Regions from separate parts of the Pseudomonas sp. C2.3V genome, predicted to be linked through region 3. Evidence: predicted binding sites of a transcription regulator. Region 3 holds the regulator's gene; each other region holds the start of a gene.
The links. Region 3 encodes sigma-54, which starts transcription at its own class of promoters, with help from an activator protein. Its sites were predicted from a motif close to ANTGGCATNNANNTTGCTNT; they were not measured.
Positions count from the first base shown of each region.

Region 1: the regulator sigma-54 is predicted to act here: its motif matches at 1,306-1,325, upstream of glnA (glutamate--ammonia ligase).
Region 2: the regulator sigma-54 is predicted to act here: its motif matches at 1,194-1,213, upstream of glnK (P-II family nitrogen regulator).

Region 1 is NZ_JBZUBN010000001.1:3,955,292-3,958,571, reverse strand. It holds gene glnA (glutamate--ammonia ligase) at 1-1,166, opposite strand, end outside; gene thiI (tRNA uracil 4-sulfurtransferase ThiI) at 1,536-2,990, shown strand; gene typA (translational GTPase TypA) at 3,208-3,280, shown strand, end outside.
Region 2 is NZ_JBZUBN010000001.1:162,849-166,128, forward strand. It holds gene AC4LF3_RS00790 (YifB family Mg chelatase-like AAA ATPase) at 1-624, opposite strand, end outside; partial or broken gene AC4LF3_RS00795 (accessory factor UbiK family protein) at 751-999, opposite strand; gene glnK (P-II family nitrogen regulator) at 1,395-1,733, shown strand; gene AC4LF3_RS00805 (ammonium transporter) at 1,776-3,113, shown strand.
Region 3 is NZ_JBZUBN010000001.1:1,003,468-1,006,747, forward strand. It holds gene rapZ (RNase adapter RapZ) at 1-395, opposite strand, end outside; gene ptsN (PTS IIA-like nitrogen regulatory protein PtsN) at 397-861, opposite strand; gene hpf (ribosome hibernation-promoting factor, HPF/YfiA family) at 878-1,186, opposite strand; gene AC4LF3_RS04720 (RNA polymerase factor sigma-54) at 1,311-2,807, opposite strand; gene lptB (LPS export ABC transporter ATP-binding protein) at 2,915-3,280, opposite strand, start outside.

The sequences.
Region 1 (3,280 bases), 3.0 Mb from region 3:
CCAGGGTGAATCTTGTTCTGGATACCATCCAGACCCGCCATCAGCAGTGCAGCGAAGCACAGGTAAGGGTTGGCCGCCGGGTCCGGGAAGCGCGCTTCGATACGGCGGGCTTTCGGGCTGGAAACGTAGGGGATACGGATCGAGGCGGAACGGTTGCGAGCCGAGTAGGCCAACATGACCGGTGCTTCAAAGCCGGGAACCAGACGCTTATAAGAGTTGGTGGACGGGTTGGTAAAGCCGTTCAGAGCCTTGCCATGCTTGATGATGCCGCCGATGAAGTACAGGGCAGTATCGGAAAGGCCGGCATAGCCTTCGCCTGCGAACGTGTTCTTGCCTTCCTTGGAGATAGACATATGAACGTGCATGCCCGAGCCGTTATCGCCATACAGCGGCTTCGGCATGAAGGTTACGGTCTTGCCGTAGGCATCAGCGACGTTGTGTACGCAGTACTTCAGCGTCTGGACTTCGTCCGCCTTGGCTACCAGCGTGTTGAACTTCACGCCGATCTCGTTCTGGCCGGCAGTCGCCACTTCATGGTGGTGAACTTCAACAACCAGACCCATCTCTTCCAGCGCATTACACATGGCTGTACGGATTTCGTGGTCATGGTCGACCGGCGGAACCGGGAAGTAGCCGCCCTTGACGCCCGGACGGTGGCCCTTGTTGCCGCTTTCGAAGTCAGCGTCAGTGTTCCAGGAGGCCTGTTCGGAGAAGATCTTGAACATGGAGCCGGAGATGTCGGACTTGAACTTCACTTCGTCGAAGATGAAGAACTCGGGCTCTGGACCTACGAATACAGTGTCACCGATACCGGTGGATTTCAGATACTCTTCAGCGGCCTTGGCAATCGCACGGGGATCACGCTCATAAGGCTGCATGGTGGACGGTTCGATGATGTCGCAGACCAGGATCACGGTCGGCTCTTCAGTGAACGGATCCAGCACGGCGGTGCTGTCGTCCGGCATCAGGATCATGTCGGAAGCTTCGATACCTTTCCAGCCAGCAATGGAGGAGCCGTCGAACATTTTGCCGTGTTCGAAGAAGTCTTCATCGAGGGCGTCGCGAGCGGGCATAGTAACGTGCTGCTGCTTTCCCTTGGTGTCCGTGAAGCGCAGGTCTATCCACTTCACGTCGTTTTCTTTGATCAGTTGAACCGCCTTCGACATGTTTTCCTCCAGAGGGATTGAGGCTGGGAGCGGTTGGCGTAACTCCCAGGATCAGGTGTACCCGTAGCAAGGGCACTTCTGAAAACGGTTGCGCTTTCAGAAGAGCCCTATCCTCGCCTAAGGGCTACTGCCTCACAAGGGAGCAAGTAGCGTGCCAGTGCCCTGTAATGGACAGGGCCGCACTAACACTAGGCCTTGGCCGTAAATGGTGCCTCTGGAATAGACCACCGAGCACCAAAAGCGTGCTTTATATTTTTTATAGCACCAAATTGGTGCTTTTATGTATTTAGACCAATGGAAGTCAGAACTTTCAGTTTGAGCTATACTTGTCGACCTTTTCTCGTCGTTTCCGCTCTTCTTTAAAATTTCATGAAGCTCATCGTCAAAGTCTTTCCGGAAATCACTATCAAAAGTCGTCCGGTGCGCAAGCGTTTCATTCGCCAGCTGGCGAAGAATATCCGGGTGGTCTTGAGAGATCTGGACCCGAACCTGACGGTGGAGGGTGAGTGGGATAATCTGGAAGTCGAAACACAGCAAACCGAGCCGAAGGTTCTGCGCGAGATGATCGAGCGCCTGACCTGCACGCCAGGGATCGGTCATTTCCTGGAGGTCCATGAATACCCGCTGGGCGACTTCGAAGATATTCTCGACAAATGCATCCAGCATTTCGGTGAGCGCATTCGCGGCAAGGTATTCTCCTTGCGCTGCAAGCGGGCCGGCAAACATGATTTCAGCTCCATGGACGTAGAGCGCTACGTCGGGGGCGGACTGCGCCAGCGCTGTGGCGGTGCAGGGATTTCCCTCAAGGATCCCGAGGTGCTTGCACGCATTGAGATCCGCCATGACCGCCTGTTCGTGATTGATCGGCAGCACGACGGTCTGGGAGGGTATCCACTGGGTGCCCTCGAACAGGTGCTGGTGCTCATGTCCGGTGGTTACGACTCAACCGTTGCCGCCTACCAGATGATGCGTCGCGGCTTGGTCAGTCATTTCTGCTTCTTCAATCTGGGTGGGCGTGCTCATGAATTGGGCGTTATGGAGGTTGCCCATTATCTGTGGGAGAAATTCGGCCGCTCCCAGCGCGTGCTGTTTATCAGCGTGCCGTTCGAAGAGGTGGTCGGCGAGATCCTGACCAAGGTAGATGACAGCCAGATGGGCGTCATCCTCAAGCGCATGATGCTGCGCGCAGCTAGCCGCATGGCCGAGCGCCTGGACATCGATGCGTTGGTCACGGGCGAGGCGATCTCGCAGGTTTCCAGCCAGACCCTGCCCAACCTGGCCGTAATCGACCGTGTCACCGATACGCTGGTGCTGCGTCCACTGCTGGCCAGTCACAAGCAGGACATCATCGACACGGCCGAACAGATCGGCACGGCGGCATTTGCCAAGCACATGCCGGAGTACTGCGGCGTGATTTCGGTGAACCCGACGACCAAGGCCAAGGGCTACCGTATCGAGCACGAAGAAACCAAATTCGACATGGCCATCCTGGACGCAGCCCTTGAGCGCGCTACGATGATGACAGTCGACAAGGTGATCGACGAGCTTGGCAAGGACTTGAAGGTTGAGGAAGTCAGCCAGGCGCTGCCTGGTCAGATCGTGCTCGACATTCGTCACCCAGATAGTCAGGAGGATGATCCTCTGGCCGTGGACGGTGTCGAAGTGCAGGCTATGCCATTCTTTGCACTGAATAATCGATTCAAGGAACTGGACGAGAATCGCCAGTACCTTCTCTACTGTGACAAAGGTGTCATGAGTCGCCTGCATGCTCATCATTTGCTCAATGAGGGGCATGCGAATGTACGTGTTTATCGCCCGGACTAAACAGCCCGGGCTGTTTGGCGGCAGCATTCGCCATCGCCCTCCCGACCGGGATTGAGGGCAGGCCTGTCGGGCTGCTCGTAGGCGCAGATCTCATTGGCGCCTTTGTTTCTCTGGATTAAATGCCCTTTGGGCTTGAATGAATTTTGCTGAATGTCGTGTCGGGCTTGCTGTGATCAGCCGCTGCGGCCCGGCTCAACTTGATAACGAGACTGAAAAAGTGATCGAGAATCTTCGTAATATCGCCATCATCGCCCACGTTGACCATGGCAAGACCACGCTGGTAGACAAGC
Region 2 (3,280 bases), 840 kb from region 3:
CGCTGCAACCACCAGGGCGCGTTTGGCAGCCACTTGGCCCTGCACGTCAACAAGGTCGGGGTAGGGTTGCTCCTGCCGTCTCAGCCCCTGGGCCTCGTACGGCGTAAGGGGCGTCTGCCCGGTAAAGTGCGCTGCGATCTCCAGCAGATGGCCCACCGCGATGACTTTAAGCCCGCCAGCCAGACTGGCTTCCTCGGCGTTTTCATGGGGCACGATCAGTGTGCGTCCGGCTTCCCGTGCGGCAAGCGCTGCGGGTAATACGCCCTGGACGGGGCGCAGTGCACCGGAGAGCGCCAGCTCACCCAGGCATTCGATATCGGCCAGGGCATCCGCAGGTAGCTGCGCACTGGCCGCCAGAATGCCAAGGGCAATGGCCAGATCGAAGCGGCCACCATCCTTGGGCAGGTCGGCAGGGGCAAGGTTTAGGGTGATGCGGCGTGCCGGAAAGTCGAAGCCTGAATTGAGGATGGCGCTACGCACGCGATCCTTACTCTCCTTGACGGCGGTTTCCGGCAGGCCGACCAGGGTCAATGCGGGCAGACCGTTGGCCAGATGCGCTTCTACAGTGACACAGGGGGCTTCCACGCCCACCTGGGCGCGGCTACAAACGATGGCGAGGGACATGATCACTCCTTGATCAGTGTCCCGCCGGCCGGGTTATTCGGCGGTCGGCGGGGTGGGTTCCGTTTTGTTGTTCTGGAAAGCCATTTTGGCTGATGTCGGTGCGTCCTGTGCAGGCTGGGCGGCAGCAGCAGGCTCTTTGCCCTGGCCTTCCAATTCGGCCAGGCGAGCTTCCAAGGCCTCAAGGCGAGCGCGGGTGCGTTCAAGGACCAGCATCTGGGTGTCGAATTCTTCACGGCTAACCAGATCGAGCTTGCTAAATCCGCTCTGCATCAGTGCCTTGAACTGGTTTTCGATATCGGCACGGGGCGAGCCTTCTCCGAACAGGCGGCTGGCTTGTTGGGTCAGGGAGTCGAGTAGCGCTTTGGGTGGGAACATACGCTTCATCCATTAAAAAGTGTGTGGACCAGTGTATCACGCTCCTTTCCAGCGCCAGGATGCCGGGCATCTGCACATTTTTTGGGCACCTCTTCCGGGCACTGTGCGCCAGGATGGTGCGATCTGCTGTGAAATGGACGCTATCTCATTCAACCGAAGCGCATAGAGGCGTTGCGCCATGCGGCTTTGCACGAAATGGCAAGGTTTCTGCTTTAGCCGTTATGACAGAGGCATCACGCACCAGGGATGCGGAAGCGAAGCGGTGATTGCTTCGTAGGCGGGCGAGGGTGGCGGCGAACCGTTTTAGAGCGGGGCGACGTTACAAAGCCACAGACTGCGCTTAGACTTGAGACGGGGTTCGTTCCTGGGGCAAGTCCACTTTTCGGGAGAAGTTCATGAAACTAGTCACCGCCATCATCAAGCCGTTCAAGCTCGACGACGTCCGCGAGTCATTGTCCGAGATCGGCGTTCAAGGCATTACCGTCACCGAGGTCAAGGGTTTCGGTCGCCAGAAGGGGCACACGGAGCTATACCGTGGCGCCGAATACGTTGTCGACTTCCTGCCCAAGGTGAAGATCGACGTCGCCATTGCCGATGACCAGCTCGACCGTGTCATCGAGGCCATTACCAAGGCAGCCAACACTGGCAAGATCGGTGACGGCAAGATTTTCGTTGTAAATCTGGAACAAGCCATCCGCATCCGGACCGGCGAAACCGATACCGACGCTATTTAAAAAACACCGTACTCCATACCCCCAAAGCCCCAGGAGAACATCATGACTCTGCGCAAGTACGCAGGGCTAGGAGCCCTTTTGTCCCTCGCTATGCCGAGCCTTGCCATGGCTCAGGAAGCAGCAGCGGAGCCGACGTTGAATAGCGGCGATACGGCATGGATGCTGGTGTCTACAGCACTCGTGCTTTTCATGACCATTCCGGGCCTGGCGCTGTTTTATGGCGGCATGGTTCGTGCCAAGAACATCCTGTCAGTGATGATGCAGTGTTTCGCCATTACCGGCCTGATCAGTATTCTCTGGATGATCTACGGTTATAGCCTTGCCTTCGATACCACAGGCATGGAAAAAGGCGTAACCAATTTCAATTCATTTATCGGCGGTTTCGGCAAGGCCTTCCTGAGTTCCATTACCCATGATGGGCTGACAGGTGCGGCTGCGCTGTTCCCCGAAAGCATTTTCGTCACCTTTCAAATGACCTTTGCGATCATCACCCCGGCGCTGATCGTAGGTGCGTTCGCCGAGCGCATGAAGTTCTCTGCCATGCTGGTCTTTACCGGTGTGTGGTTCACCCTGGTCTATGCACCGATCGCCCACATGGTGTGGAGCGGTGACGGTGGCCTGATGTGGGATTGGGGCGTGCTGGATTTTGCTGGCGGCACCGTGGTTCACATCAACGCCGGTATTGCCGGGCTCGTGGCTGCCCTGGTGCTGGGCAAGCGCAAGGGCTACCCGACCACCCCGATGGCACCGCACAACCTGGGATATACCCTGGTCGGCGCTGCCATGCTGTGGGTGGGCTGGTTCGGTTTCAACGCAGGCTCCGCCGTTGCGGCAAACGGCACTGCCGGCATGGCGATGCTGGTCACCCAGATCGCAACCGCCTCGGCAGCTCTGGCCTGGATGTTTGCTGAATGGATCACCCACGGTAAGCCCAGCGCCCTGGGGATTGCCTCGGGTGTGGTTGCCGGTCTGGTGGCCATTACTCCGGCTGCCGGTACAGTCGGCCCGATGGGTGCGCTGATCATCGGTGCGGTCGCGGGTGTGATCTGTTTCTTCTGCGCCACCAGCCTCAAGCGCAAGATTGGGTATGACGATTCCCTGGACGCCTTTGGTGTGCATGGTGTCGGCGGTATCGTGGGCGCGCTGCTGACCGGTATCTTCGCAGCACCGGCTCTAGGCGGCTTCGGCACCGTGACCGATATTGGCGGCCAGCTGTGGATTCAGCTCAAGGGCGTGCTGTTCACACTGGTGTATACCGGCATCCTGACCTTCGTCATCCTGAAGGTGATCGACATGGTCATGGGCCTGCGTGTCAGCGATGAGGAAGAGACCGTGGGTCTGGACCTGACGCTGCACAATGAGCGTGGTTACAATATGTAATAGCGAGCCGGCTACCGTTTGTCGGTCAAAAAAGGGCGCCTTCGGGCGCTCTTTTCGTATGCGCGAAAGAAAGTCATTTTTCGTGCGTTATTGCCCGGAACACCCGCTCGTAGCCCCGGTCTGAACGTCAGCTTTAAAGAGCCTCTTTGTTTTTTCGAAAGCCGCGC
Region 3 (3,280 bases):
GCAATAGGCATCAGCAGCTGACGCTCATCCTCGATGGCTTCAGCCAGCGAACGATACTCGCTCGTAAGCGGATGACGACGGCGGGTTTCCGAGAACCGTTTGAGCAGTGTCTGATCATCTGCATCCAGATACAGCACATCGCAACGGATATGGCGTGATCTGACTTGCTCAAGCAGCTCGGGAAAGCGTTGTAGCTGGCTAGGCAGGTTGCGGGCGTCGATAGACAGGGCTATCTGAGACTGAGCCCCTTCGGATTCAGTCAGGGCGCGCTCGGACAGGTCCGGTAAAAGACCGGCAGGTAGATTATCGATGCAATAAAAGCCGTTGTCTTCCAGCACATCTAGTGCTGTGCTTTTGCCAGATCCGGAGCGTCCACTGACGATAATCAGATGCATGTTAATGACCGCTTTGGGCGTCGATAACTATTTGATAGAGCCCATTGCTAGTAGTTGCATGGCGCAGTCGGTCGCGGATTTCAGCCTTATCCAGCATGGCTGCAATCTGGCGCAACAACTCCAGATGCTGCTCGGTAGCGGCTTCGGGTACGAGCAGGACGAAAATAAGGTCTACTGGCGCTCCGTCGAGTGAGTCGAAGTCTACCGGTGTTTGCAGGTGGCACAGCACACTAATAGGCTCCTTGGAGCCACTCAGGCGGCAGTGAGGAATAGCTATTCCATTGCCGAAACCGGTCGACCCTAACTTTTCTCGGGCCATGAGGCTTTCGAAAATTGAGTGAGCGTCTTGCCCTGGCAAGTCAGTCGCAGCAATTTCAGAAATCTGCTGAAGCACGCTTTCTTTACTGACCCCTGGCACGCTCACGTGTGAGCGGCCAGGGGTCAGAATGGTTTCTAATCGAATCATAGGGTGATGTTAAGTCTCAACGGACGCCCAACCCTTGCTGCCTCTCGAGCTGTTTCTCTTTGTGTTTGATCAACTGGCGGTCGAGTTTATCGGTGAGAAGGTCGATGGCAGCGTACATGTCTTCATGTTCGGCATTTGCAACGACAGACGCACCTGCAACATGCAAGGTGGCTTCAACTTTCTGTTTCAGTTTATCGACCTGCATGATTACCTGAGCACTGGTAATGCGATCGAAGTGGCGTTCAAGTCGGGCGAGCTTTTCTCCAACGTAGCTGCGAAGGGAGTCGGTAACATCCAGTTGATGCCCACTGATGTTGACTTGCATACCGCGTTCTCCTTATTGCCGTGGTGTAACAGGCAGGCATTAGGCCTGCCGAAGAAACACTGTTGAGCGATAAGCGCCTCTTTCCCCCGCGCTCGCAGTCCGCTCGTGGCGAGCCGCCTAAAGTCTAGACCAGCCTTTTCCGTTCACTCGATGGAGCAATGCCCAGCGACTCACGGTATTTGGCTACAGTCCGACGCGCGACCTGTATGCCTTGTGACTCCAGTAAACCAGCGATCTTGCTGTCGCTCAATGGCTTTTTTGCATTTTCGGCGGCAACAAGTTTTTTGATGATGGCGCGAATGGCGGTCGACGAGCATTCACCGCCCTCAGCCGTGCTTACGTGACTGGAGAAGAAGTATTTCAATTCGTATATGCCACGAGGCGTGTGCATATACTTTTGGGTGGTCACACGAGAAATTGTGGACTCGTGCATGCCAACCGCCTCGGCAATATCGTGAAGTACGAGTGGTTTCATGGCTTCTTCGCCATACTCTAGAAAGCCACGCTGATGCTCGACGATTTGCGTCGCAACCTTCATCAGGGTCTCGTTACGGCTCTGCAGACTCTTGATGAACCAGCGAGCTTCCTGCAACTGGTTACGCATGAAAGTGTTATCTGCACTGCTGTCGGCACGTTTCACGAAACCGGCATATTGTGAGTTTACGCGTAGCCGCGGCACCGCCTCCTGGTTCAGCTCAACCAGCCAGCGGTCATTGTGTTTGCGCACGATGACATCAGGAACCACGTACTCGGCTTCACCTGACTCGATCTGGGAGCCTGGTCGGGGGTGCAGGCTTTGAATCAGCTCGATTACGTCACGTAACTCATCTTCCTTGATCTTCATGCGGCGCATGAGCTGGCTGTAATCACGGCTGCCTAGGACGTCCAGATAATCTGTGACCAAGCGCTTAGCTTCCGCCAGCCGTGGTGTTTTGCCTGGAAGCTGATTGAGTTGCAGCAGCAGGCATTCCTTGAGATTACGTGCGCCTACGCCTGCCGGTTCGAACTGTTGAACACGGCGTAAAACTACTTCGACTTCATCAATCTCTACCTCAAGCTCAGGATCTAGCGAGGCGTGTATGTCTTCGAGTGATTCTTCGAGGTAGCCATCATTATTGATGCCGTCGATGATCGACATGGCGACCATGCGATCCACGTCCGACATCGGGGCCAGATTCAGTTGCCAGAGAAGATGGCTCTGCAGACTTTCACCTGTCGATGTTCTGGATGTGAAATCCCATTCATCGTCGTCAGAGCTCGGAAGGCTGCTCGCGCTTGTCTGATAGATATCTTCCCAGGCGGTATCGACGGGAAGCTCATTGGGGATACGGTCACTCCATTCGGACTCGTCCGACTCAGAGGTCTCTATCGAGGGAGCCGTATCCTTGAACGTAACCTCCTGGCTACCAGGATTCGATAGCTCCTCGCCATCGGCAAGCGGGTCGCTGTGATCAAAATCATCGCCTTCTTCTTGCCGCTCGAGCATGGGGTTGGATTCCAGGGCTTCCTGAATTTCCTGCTGGAGATCAAGCGTCGAAAGTTGAAGCAATCGAATGGCCTGTTGCAGCTGAGGAGTCATGGTCAGCTGCTGGCCCATCTTTAAAACTAACGATGGTTTCATGGCTGCGGGCTTAGCACCTTAATCTACAGACGCGAACTGCGCCACGGAGCCCACCAGATAATTTGGTAGGGATGAGCAAATTATATGCCTGGTTTTTACCCTTTTGCCTAGAGGCGGAATTCGTGCCCCAGATAAACTTCCTTAACCAGGTCGTTGGCCAGCACGCTTTCGGCATCGCCTTCAGCAATCAGCTGTCCGTCATTCACAATATAAGCCATCTCACAGATTGTGAGGGTTTCCCGAACATTGTGATCCGTGATCAAAACGCCAATGCCTTTGGCTTTCAAGTGGCGAATGATTTGCTTGATATCACCCACTGAAATAGGGTCGACACCGGCAAAGGGCTCATCCAGCAGAATGAACTTGGGCGCCGTGGCTAGGGCGCGAGCAATCTCGACGCGACGACGTTCACCGCCCGACAGGCTCATGCCTAGGTTGTCACGAATATGGGTAATGTGAAATTCCTGAAGCAG